Linked DNA regions of Geomonas sp. RF6. The protein of the gene in region 2 interacts with the protein of the main gene of each other region in a pairwise test. Links are inferred from orthologs where the notes say so. Each region holds a gene or a part of one and is shown on either strand. Other genes may lie near its edges.

Region 1 (4,305 bases), 3.4 Mb from region 2 along the record:
ACCACCGGCATGCGGGTCATGCCGCCGACGAGGATGACCTCGTCGATGTCGCTCGGGGAGAGCCCAGCGTCCCTGAGCGCGGTGCGGCACGGTCCTTCGAGCTTCGCCACGAGGTCGGCGCAGATCGCCTCCAGCTTCGCACGGGTAAGCTTCAGGGTGAGGTGCTTCGGCCCGGTGGCGTCGGCGGTGATGAAGGGGAGGTTGATGTCGGTCTCGAGCGAAGAGGAGAGTTCGCACTTCGCCTTCTCGCCCGCCTCTTTAAGGCGCTGCAGCGCCATCTTGTCCCCTCTGAGGTCGATCCCCTGGTCCTTCTTGAACTCGTCGGCGATCCAGTCGATGATCTTCTGGTCGAAGTCCTCGCCGCCGAGGAAGGTGTCGCCGTTGGTGGACTTCACCTCGAAGACCCCCTCGCCGAGCTCCAGAATGGAGATATCGAAGGTGCCGCCGCCGAGGTCGAACACCGCGATCTTCTCGTCCTTCTTCTTGTCGAGGCCGTAGGCGAGTGCTGCCGCGGTCGGCTCGTTGATGATGCGCAGGACGTTGAGACCCGCGATCTTCCCGGCGTCCTTCGTTGCCTGGCGCTGGGAGTCGTCGAAATACGCCGGAACGGTGATGACGGCGTCGGTGACGGTCTCGCCGAGGTAGTCCTCCGCGGTCTTTTTCATCTTCTGCAGCACCATGGCGGAGATCTCGGGAGCGGAGTACTTCTGCCCGCGTACCTCCACCCAGGCGTCGCCGTTGTCCGCCTTCACGATCTTGAAGGGGGAGATGGCGATATCCTTTTTAACCGCCTCCGAATCGTACTTGCGGCCGATGAGGCGTTTGATGGCGAAAAGGGTATTTTCGGGGTTGGTGACCGCCTGGCGCTTTGCCTGCTGCCCCACCAATCGCTCGCCGCTCTCGGTCATCGCAACCATGGACGGGGTGGTGCGGCTCCCCTCGGCGTTGGCTATGACAACAGGTTCCCCACCTTCCATGACTGCGACGCAGGAGTTGGTGGTACCCAGGTCGATTCCTATGACTTTGCTCATTTCTTCCTCCTCTTAAGGTAGCTGTACCGGAAAGCTAGTCATCCCTCCCCCAAAAAACAAGGGGGCGTGTAAAAAAAAGGGGATCAGGGGCGGGGGCGGAAAAAAGGGGGGTGAAAAGGATCGGGGCCAGAAGGGATGATCCCTTTCTGACCCCCGAACGCTGACCCCGAACCTTTTTTCTAGTCTTCCTTCGGGGCTATCGCCACCGACACCATCGCCGGACGCAAGAGCCGCTCGTTTATGAGATACCCCTTCTGGTACTCCTGCACCACCGTGTTCGGCGGCTGCTCGGCGCTCGGCACCTGCGCCATCGCCTGGTGCAGCGCCGGGTCGAACGCGGTCCCGGGGGCCGATTCGAGCGGGGTCACCCCGTGTTTTTTGAGTGCTGAGAGGAGCATGCTGAGGGTGATCTTCACCCCCTCCAGTATGGCGGAGAGGGACTCGTCAGAGGCGTGCTCGATCGCCCGCTCCAGGTTGTCCAGGGCGGGGAGGATCTCCAGCACGAACCCCTCGTTGCCGTACTTGAGGATCTCTTCCTTCTCCCGCTGCACCCTCTTCCTGTAATTCTCCAGATCCGCCCGCTCCCTGAGGAACTTGTCGTAATTCGCTGCCGCCTCGGCCTCTTTCGCCTTCAGCTCCGTCTCCAGTGTCGCGATACGCTCCTCCGCGCTCTCCGGGGTGATCTCGGCGGCTTCCTGCGGCGCCTCGGGGGCGGTTCCTGGCTCCTGCTGCTGGGAGTCGTGGGTCTTGTTTGCCATCCCTTTACTCTCTCCTTTTATCCCTGCTCGCTCTCGAGCAGTCTGCTTATTAACTTCGCGGTGTAATCCACGATCGGAATAACCTTGCCGTATCCCATGCGGGTCGGGCCGATGACGCCGAGGACACCTACAGTGTCGTTCCCTGCCATGTAGGTGGAGGCGATCAGGCTCATCCCCTCGCTGCGCAGGATCGGCGACTCGGTGCCGATGAAGATCTGCACCCCCTGCGCCTCCATGGCGCGGTCGAGGAGGTTCAGAAGGAGCCCCTTCTTCTCGAAGGCGCGGAAGATCTCCCGCATCTTTCCTGCGTCGGAAAATTCCGGCTGATCGAGAATGTTCGCCTGCCCCTCCAGGAATATCTCCGGGTCCTCTGCCGCGACCGCCTGCTGGGAGAAGGTGATTGCCTGCTTCATCAGGGCGTCGTAGCGCACCTTCTCGCTTTGCATCTCGCTCAGGAGTTTTTCCCGCACCTGGGCGATGGTGAGCCCCTTCAGGAGCTCGTTCAGGTAGTTCGACATGCGCACCAGGTCGTCTGCGCAGACCTCGGCATCGGTCTGGATCAGCCTGTTCTGGACCGTGCCGCTCTGGGAGACGAGTATGGCGAGGATCCTTCGGGCGCTGAGCTTCACGAACTCGATCTGGCGGAAGTGATCCGTTGCGAAGCGCGGTGCGAGGACGACTCCCATGTAGTGGGAGGTCGCCGAGAGCAGCCGGCTCGTTTCCTTCAGGACCTCCGCCACGTCCTTCCCCTCCACCTGGCAGCGCCGGCGGATCTCCCGGACCCACTCCTTGTTCCCCCTGGTGAGCTTTTGCACCTCGAGGATGGAGTTCACGTAGAAGCGGTACGCCTTTTCGGTGGGAATCCTGCCGGCCGAGGTGTGCGGCGAGGTGAGAAAGCCCATCTCTTCGAGATCGGCCATGACGTTTCTGACCGTCGCGGGGGAGAGGGCGAGCTGGTGGCTGCGCGTGATGCTGCGGCTCGCCACCGGCTCCGCGCTCGCGATGTAATCCTCGACGATCGCCTCGAGAATCCGCTTTCCCCTGTCTGAGAGCTGCTCTTCCATGACACACCCTCTAAAGCATAATTAGCACTCGCTGTTGGGGAGTGCTAACGAGGTATAAGGTAACAATGCCCCCCTTCTTTGTCAAGGGGTGGGACTCCTACAGGAAACGGCAGAAGACGCTGTTGGCGACGGCGACGGCGGCGGGGGCGAGCCGCACCCGGCTCCCCTCCCTTTGCAGCGCGCCTGAGGCGACGAGACTCTCGGCTTGTGCCAGGAACGGCTGCAGATCCTCCGCGCGGAAGATTGCCGAAAGCTCCGCGAGATCGACGCCGTCGAGGCGCCTCAAGCCGAGAAAGAACCCCTCCGATATCGCCTCCCGCACGGTGAGCTCGTGCATCTCCTCTTCGGGGAGGCGGCCAGAGGCGACCGCGTCCCCATATTCCGCGATCCCCCGCGCGTTGCTCCAGCGGGTTCCGGTCCCCCCCCGGTTCAGGAAGGAGTGGGCTCCGGCCCCGAAGCCGAGATAGCTGCCGCGGCGCCAGTAGACGGTATTGTGTCTCGATTGGTAACCCGGGCGGGCGAAGTTGGAGATCTCGTACTGCAGGTACCCGGCGGCGGCAAGGATCTCGCCGGTGCTCTCGAACATGCGCGCCCCTTCCTCTTCATCCGGGAGGGGGAGCTCTCCCCGCTCGTCCATCCCCTCGAAAGGGGTGCCGGGCTCGACGATGAGGGCGTAGGCGGAGATGTGCTCCGGCGCAAAGGAGAGCGCGCGCCGCAGGGTGTCGTGCCACTCCTCTAGCGACTGCCCGGGGAGGGAGTGCATGAGGTCGATGCTCAGGTTGCGAAATCCCGCTTCCCGCGCCGCCTCGATGGCGTCGGCGGCCTCGCGGGCGCTGTGCACCCGGCCGAGGACGGCAAGAAAGCGGTCGTCGAAGCTCTGCACCCCGAGAGAGAGCCTGTTCACCCCAGCTGACCGGTAGCCGCGCAGCGTCTCCAGTGAAACGGTCCCCGGGTTTCCCTCCATGGTTATCTCGGCGTCTTCCTCGACCCCAAAGAGGCGCCTCGCCGCGTCCACGATTTCCCGTACCAGGTCCGGCGCCATGAGAGATGGTGTTCCCCCGCCGAGGTAGAGGGTGGGGGCGGTGACCTCCGCGGGGAGCCGCGACCGGCGCAGCTCCATCTCCTTCAGGAGGAGGGAGACGTAGTCGCGCGGCGCCATCGCGTCACCCCCCACCGAGTTGAAGTCGCAGTAGAGGCATTTGCGGACGCAGAAGGGGAAGTGGATGTAGAGGGAAGCTTGCATGATGTCCTTGTGTATTATTATTTCCGGGAACCGCTCCAGCGCGGCTCGTGCACCGAGCAGCACTATTCATTACTAGCAAATGCCCCTGGCAAAGTCACCAAAAAGGGGTGGTCCGCGGAAGGCGGCGCAGGCGCCATCTCCAGCGGTCCGCAGGTAGCGCCGGCATCGCCGCAAGCTCACGAGATCTCTTGAAAAAGTTCCGATCTGAT
Region 2 (5,893 bases):
GGAGCTTTTGTACCGGATGGGGGCGCTGGAGGAGTCGCTGGCCACTCTCGTACAGGGTGTGCGGCTAAATGGCGAGTACCTCGAGCAGAAAAGCCCGCTCTCCAGACGAGCCCTTATCGAGAAGGTGGCGCAGGAGGGGCTCTCCTCCGTCGGGGCTAAGGTTCGCGCTCATCCCGAAAACGTTTCTGCCGCACGGTCGCTGAAGGACGTGAACTACCTCAGAAGCCGCCTGGCCGGGGGGTGCGAGTGACGCTGCGCGACAGGCATTTGTGGCTGGTGGTGGCGTGCGGTGTCGCCCTCGGAGCCCTCGGCGTCCTCCTCGCTGTCCTGGGGAACCCGGAGAACTCGGGGATCTGCGTCTCCTGCTTCATGGAAAATGTCGCCGGCGGGCTGGGGCTGCACGACAACAGCAGAATGCAGTACCTGAGGCCGGAGCTCTCCGGCTTTGTCCTCGGCGCCTTTCTCAGTGCCCTCTTTTTCCGCGAATTCCGCACGCGCGGCGGCAGCGCGCCCCTTTCCCGTCTCTTTGCCGGCATCCTCCTGATGGTAGGCTGCGGCGTCTTTATCGGCTGCCCTATAAAGCTCCTGCTGAGGCTGGGAGCCGGTGATCTCGGCGCACTCGCCGGCGTCGCCGGCCTCATCGCCGGCGTATGGGTCGGCACCGCCGGGCTGGCGCGCGGCGCGGAACTTCCCCACGGCGCCCCGCAGCCGGGCGCGAGCGGCATTCTCATCCCTGCCGCAGCGCTGGCGCTTCTGGCGCTTGTGGTTGGGCGCCCAGGCATGATCTCCTTTTCCACCATGGGGAGCGGTTCCCAGCACGCCCCCTGGGCGGCGTCATTGGCAGGATCGGTCGTTCTCGGTGCCCTCGCTCAGCGCAGCCGTTTCTGCATCACCGGGGGGATTCGCGATCTCTTCGTCCTGCGCTGGAGAGGGTACCTCTTTTACGGCGTCCTCGCTTTTGCGCTCTCGGCATTCGCTGCAAGCGTGGCAGCAGGGAGATTCCATCCCGGCCTGGCGGGGCAGCCGGGGGCGCACGTGGAGCATCTCTGGAGTTTTCTGGGGATGGGGCTTGTCGGATGGACCGCGACGCTGGTGGGGGGGTGCCCCTTCAGGCAGCTCGTGAAGGCCGGCGAAGGCGACACCGACGCGGGGCTTCTTACGGTGGGGATGCTTCTCGGGGGCGCGCTGGTGCAGTCTCTGGGGCTGGGGGCTACCACGGCAGGGGTTCCGCTGGCCGGGAAGCTCGCGGTGCTCCTCGGTGTCGCGGTGCTCGCGGGTCATGGGCTCGGACAGAGCCGCACTCGATAGGAAAGTCGGAGAACAGTGCCGGGGTCAGGCTTTGCATTTGGGGATTCGGCCAAGAACAGTGGCGGGGTCAGGCTTTGCATTTGGGGATTCTGCCCACCAAATCAACAAATGCAAAGCCTGACCCCAGCGGACCACAAATGCAAAGCCTGACCCCAGCGGACCATGACCCCAGCGGACCAGCGGAAGCTAGAGCTTCGTTACCGGGATCAGCAGGAGGGGGACCTGCAGCTTGCTGACGATCTTGTGCGTCACGCTCCCGGCCCAGAAGGCATCCATCCCTGTCTTGCCGTGCGTTGTCAGAACGATCAGGTCTATCTTCGCATTTACCGCCGCATCCATTATCACCTTCGCCGGATCGCCCCGCAGCACGTGGGCGCTTGCCAGAAATCCTTCCTCCTGCAGTTCCCTCGCCAGTGGCGTGAGATACGCCTCGGCATCCTTCATGGAAAGGTCCAGAAGTCTCGATGTCGTCCCCGGCAGCATGCGGCTTGCCATCGCCTTGTCTCCGGAGAGGCTCGTCAGCTCCGGAACGGCAAACGCCAGGTGGACCGTTGCTCCGCAGCTTCTGGCAAGCTCCTTCGACGCCGGCAATCCCTGGGCGTGCTCCGGTTGACCGTCCAGCGGTACGAGGATGTGGCGACAGTTGAATGCGCGCGGCTCCGCTCCCTTCTCCGCGGGATGGGTGATGAGGACCGGCCTGCGGTCCATGGCGATGACCCGCTGTGCGATGCTCCCCAGGATAAGGTGCAGTGCGGCTCCCTTTCCGTGGGAGCACATCACCACCAGGTCGTGAGACAGCTCTCCCGCGTGCGCCACGATGCTGGCGGCGACGTTGTCCACCTCCGTCGTATGTACGTGACATTCCACCTCGCTTGGCCTCGCGAAGTACTTCTTCGCCACCTCCCTCAGATAGACCGACGCTTCAGGCGCGCTCACCAGGTGGGTCTGGCCGTGCACCACGCTCGGGGCATCCTTTTCGATGACGTGCATGAGGGTGACGCGGCATTTCAGCCGTTCCGTCAGGAAGGCTGCCACCGGGAGCGCGGCCTCCGCCATCGCAGAGCCGTCGAGCGGCACGAGAATGTGTTTGAAGATCCCTTTCATCCGGTAACCGTTTTGTAGACGAGGTAAAGGTTGAGTACCACGATGAGCGCCGCTATCAGGGAGGCGATTGCGGTGGTGAGAGGTGCGTTGACCATATCACCCATGATAGCGCGGCTCCGGGTAAAAAGCACCAGAGGTATGACCGCAAAGGGAAGCCCGAAGCTCAGTACGACCTGGCTGATGACAAGGGTGCGGGTCGGATCGAGCCCGGAGGCGATGACCGCCATCGACGGCGCCATGGTGACGAGCCGCCTGAGCCAGATGGGGATGTGCGTCTTCAGAAATCCCTGCATGATGACCTGCCCGGCCCCGGTCCCGACCGTCGACGAGGAGAGGCCGGAGACGAGGAGGGAGAAGCCGAAGATGTACTTCGCCGCGCTGCCGAGGAGCGGCTCCAGGGTGCGGTATGCTTCTTCGATGCTGGCGACGTGGGTGTGCCCGGTGGCGTAGAATGTTGCCGCTGCCATGATGAGCATCGCAGCGTTGACGCAGCTCGCTACCCCCATCGCCATGACGACGTCCATTATCTCGTAGCGGTACAGGCTCTTTAGCCGCTCCTTGTCGCGCACCACTATGCGCCCCTGCATGAGCGCGGAGTGCAGGAAGATCGCGTGCGGCATGACGGTGGCGCCGAGTATCCCGGTGGCGAGAAGGACGCTTTCCGCGCCGGAGAACTTGGGCACGAAGGCGTGGTAGGCGACCTGCGACCAGTCCGGGCGCACGATGAATGTTTCCGCCACGTAGCACAGGGCGATCATCCCCACCATGCAGGAGATGACCGCCTCCAGGGGCCGGAAGCCGTACCGTTCCATCCCGAGGATGAGGATGGTGGCGATCCCGGTAAGGACCGCGCCGAGAAGAAGGGGCACCCCGAGCAGGAGCTGGAACCCGAGGGCGGCGCCGAGAAATTCCGCCAAATCGGTGGCTATGGCAACCCCTTCCATAAGTACCCACATGAGGTACACGATCGGCCTCGGGAAGTGTTCCCGGCACTGCTCCGCGAGGTTCAGGCCGGTGACGAGCCCGAGCTTCGCCGCGAGGGTCTGGACCAGCATCGCCATCAAGTTGCTCATGACGATGACCCAGATCAGCAGGTAGCCGAATTGGGCGCCACCCTGGATGTTGGTGGCGAAGTTTCCCGGATCGACATAGGCGACGCTGGCGATAAAGGCGGGGCCGAGGAAGGGCATGATGCGGGCAAAGAAGTTCTTCTTGCGGCTCCCGAGCACGTCGAGCGCCATCTGGACCGTCTTGGCATCGGAAGCTTTCGGTGTGTAGGCTGGTGTCGGCTCAGTCATGGGATCCCGTTTTCTGCTTCGTCGCCGTCCTTTGCTTTCATTGTCTGCTCATTGCGTTCGTCAGCTTTTGTTAAAGCGGAAATTGTAGTAGTCACAAGCGCACTGTCAAGCGGACCTTTTCTTTAAACCTCCTTCATTATTCTCTATCCTTCCTTTGCATAGGCTCTTTTCTGTCGTAGCGCCTGCCCTTAGACAAGACAAAACCGGGTGAGTATAATGGCATAAGTGCTGTTGGTGCACCTTCCTCTGTCACTTGACCTTTCCAAACGCTGCCGAGACCCGGGAATGACTATGGATAAAAAGGTTGTCAGGATACTTACCGCCGTCGCCTCCTACGACGGCCACGACGCTTCGGTGCTTGCTCTCAACAGGGCCCTCCTCGCCGGCACTTTTCCCATAGAGGTCATCTACCTCGGGTTCAACATGACGTGCGAACGGATCGTGATGGCTGCCCTTCAGGAAGATGTGCATGCCGTGGCGGTGAGCTCCTACAATGGCGGGCATCTGCACTTCTTCCCTCACCTGGTGAATTCTCTTAGGGAGAAGGGGCTGTCGGATGTGCTGGTTTTCGGCGGAGGGGGGGGGACGATCGTAGCGGGTGACATCGCCACGCTGGAGCGGTCCGGCGTGGAGCGGATCTACGGGCCCGGCTGCTCCATCGACGAGGTCGCGAGGGACCTTACGGAGCGGGTCGCTCTGAAGGTGGAACGGGAGCATCAAGTGCCGATGACTCCCGCTCCGGTGAAGACCGATCTGGAGTTGACGAGGCTCCTTACCCGGGCGGAGCGCGGAGAAATCGACCCTTCACCCATGACGGCGGGAACCTCGAAGACGGTCGTTTTCGCCGGCGACGGGGGAAGCGGGAAGAGCACCCTCATCGACGAGCTGGTGCGGCGCTTTTTGGCGGCATTTCCGGAAAAGAGGGTTGCGATACTGGCGAATGACCCGACGATTTCCACGGGCCGCGCCGACACCGCTTTTCTCGCCGACCGCGTCCGGATGAATCACATCTACCACGACAGTGTGTGGCTACGCAGTCTCGCCACCGGGACGCCATACGCCCCCCTTTCCCCGCGGCTCCCGGAGCTTGCGGCCATTATGCGCAGTTCCGGATTCGATCTTGTCCTGGTGGAGACGCCGGGGACCGGGCAGACCGGGGTCGATGTCTCCCGTATCTCCTCGGACCTCACGATCTACGTAAAGACGAGGGAATCCTCCGGCAGCCCCATCCAGTTGCAGAAGGACCAGCTGCTGCACGAGGCGGACCTGGTGATCCTCAACAAGGCCGATCTGGAAGGGGCCGAGAGCGCGCTGGGAGAGCTGCAGGGGGCGCTGGCGCAATTTGGCAGGAACGGGATCGTCTATCCTGCTACCTCGAAGACGGCGCGAGACCCTGGAGTATCGGCTGTCTTCGACGCGATCTGCTCGAGGCTCGGGTGGAGCGGGCCTCGCGAGGAGCGGGCTACCTCCGACATCTTCCGTTACGCAAAGAAGTCGACTCTCGTGCCTCACCGCAGGCGGGCGTACCTCGCCCAGATAGCGGACAAGGTGCGGGAGTACGACGAGTGGGTGGCGGGGCAGCTGCGTCGCGTGAGGGAGGCTCCGGGAAGGGGCGATGCCCTCGATCCCTCCTGCACACAGCTTCTTGAAAGATGGCAGGAGGAATGGCGCGAGATCTCAGGGAAGGCTGCGGCGAGCGCGGGGATGGAGGCCGAGGTGGAGACGGTGAACCGGCTGCGCCTGCCGCGTGTGGCGCTACCCGACCCCCGCGACCGCGCCGAGTCGCTGCGCTTTCTCCTGGAGGAGGGGCTCCCCGGGCGCTTCCCGTTTGTTACCGGGATATACCCGTACCGCCCGCCCTCCGCGGGGCAGACGCTGCGCCAGTTTGCCGGGCTGCGCGGCCCGGAGGAGACGAACCGCCGGTTGCACTTCCTTGCGCAGGGGGTGGCGAATCCGCGCCTGTCGATCGCCTTTGACGGGATCACCCTGTACGGCGGGGACAGTGACGACGACCCCGGGAGCATCGGTAAGATTGGCGAAGGAGGGGTGGCCATCGACAGCTGGGAGGACATGAAGCTCGTCCTCGAGGGGTTCCACATCCCGGAGATCAGCACCTCCATGACCATAAACGGGCCGGCGCCGATCATTCTGGCGATGTACTTCGTGGCGGCGCAGGAGATCGA

What was found. Proteins that work in one complex are often made in the same cells at the same time.
Region 1: the proteins of LPW11_RS20835 (region 2) and grpE interact in binary tests that used the Escherichia coli proteins (3 or more experiments, as listed by UniProt). The link is inferred for Geomonas sp. RF6 from one-to-one orthologs.

Annotation. Positions count from the first base shown.
Region 1 is NZ_CP087999.1:1,485,165-1,489,469, reverse strand. What follows is about bases 1-2,798. They hold grpE (nucleotide exchange factor GrpE), read right to left. Parts: upstream 1,790-2,798; coding sequence 1,211-1,789; downstream 1-1,210. Other genes in these bases: hrcA (heat-inducible transcriptional repressor HrcA), read right to left, coding at 1,807-2,798; dnaK (molecular chaperone DnaK), read right to left, coding at 1-1,031. Also shown: more of hrcA, read right to left, coding at 2,799-2,853; radical SAM family heme chaperone HemW, read right to left, coding at 2,951-4,096. UniProt on the Escherichia coli protein: Participates actively in the response to hyperosmotic and heat shock by preventing the aggregation of stress-denatured proteins, in association with DnaK and GrpE. It is the nucleotide exchange factor for DnaK and may function as a thermosensor.
Region 2 is NZ_CP087999.1:4,902,703-4,908,595, reverse strand. What follows is about bases 1,560-4,438. They hold LPW11_RS20835 (Nramp family divalent metal transporter), read right to left. Parts: upstream 3,711-4,438; coding sequence 2,409-3,710; downstream 1,560-2,408. Other genes in these bases: LPW11_RS20830 (methylmalonyl-CoA mutase family protein), read left to right, coding at 3,996-4,438; LPW11_RS20840 (universal stress protein), read right to left, coding at 1,560-2,412. Outside these bases: LPW11_RS20850 (hypothetical protein), read left to right, coding at 1-250; YedE family putative selenium transporter, read left to right, coding at 247-1,308; more of LPW11_RS20840, read right to left, coding at 1,495-1,559; more of LPW11_RS20830, read left to right, coding at 4,439-5,893. UniProt on the Escherichia coli protein: H(+)-stimulated, divalent metal cation uptake system. Involved in manganese and iron uptake. Can also transport cadmium, cobalt, zinc and to a lesser extent nickel and copper. Involved in response to reactive oxygen.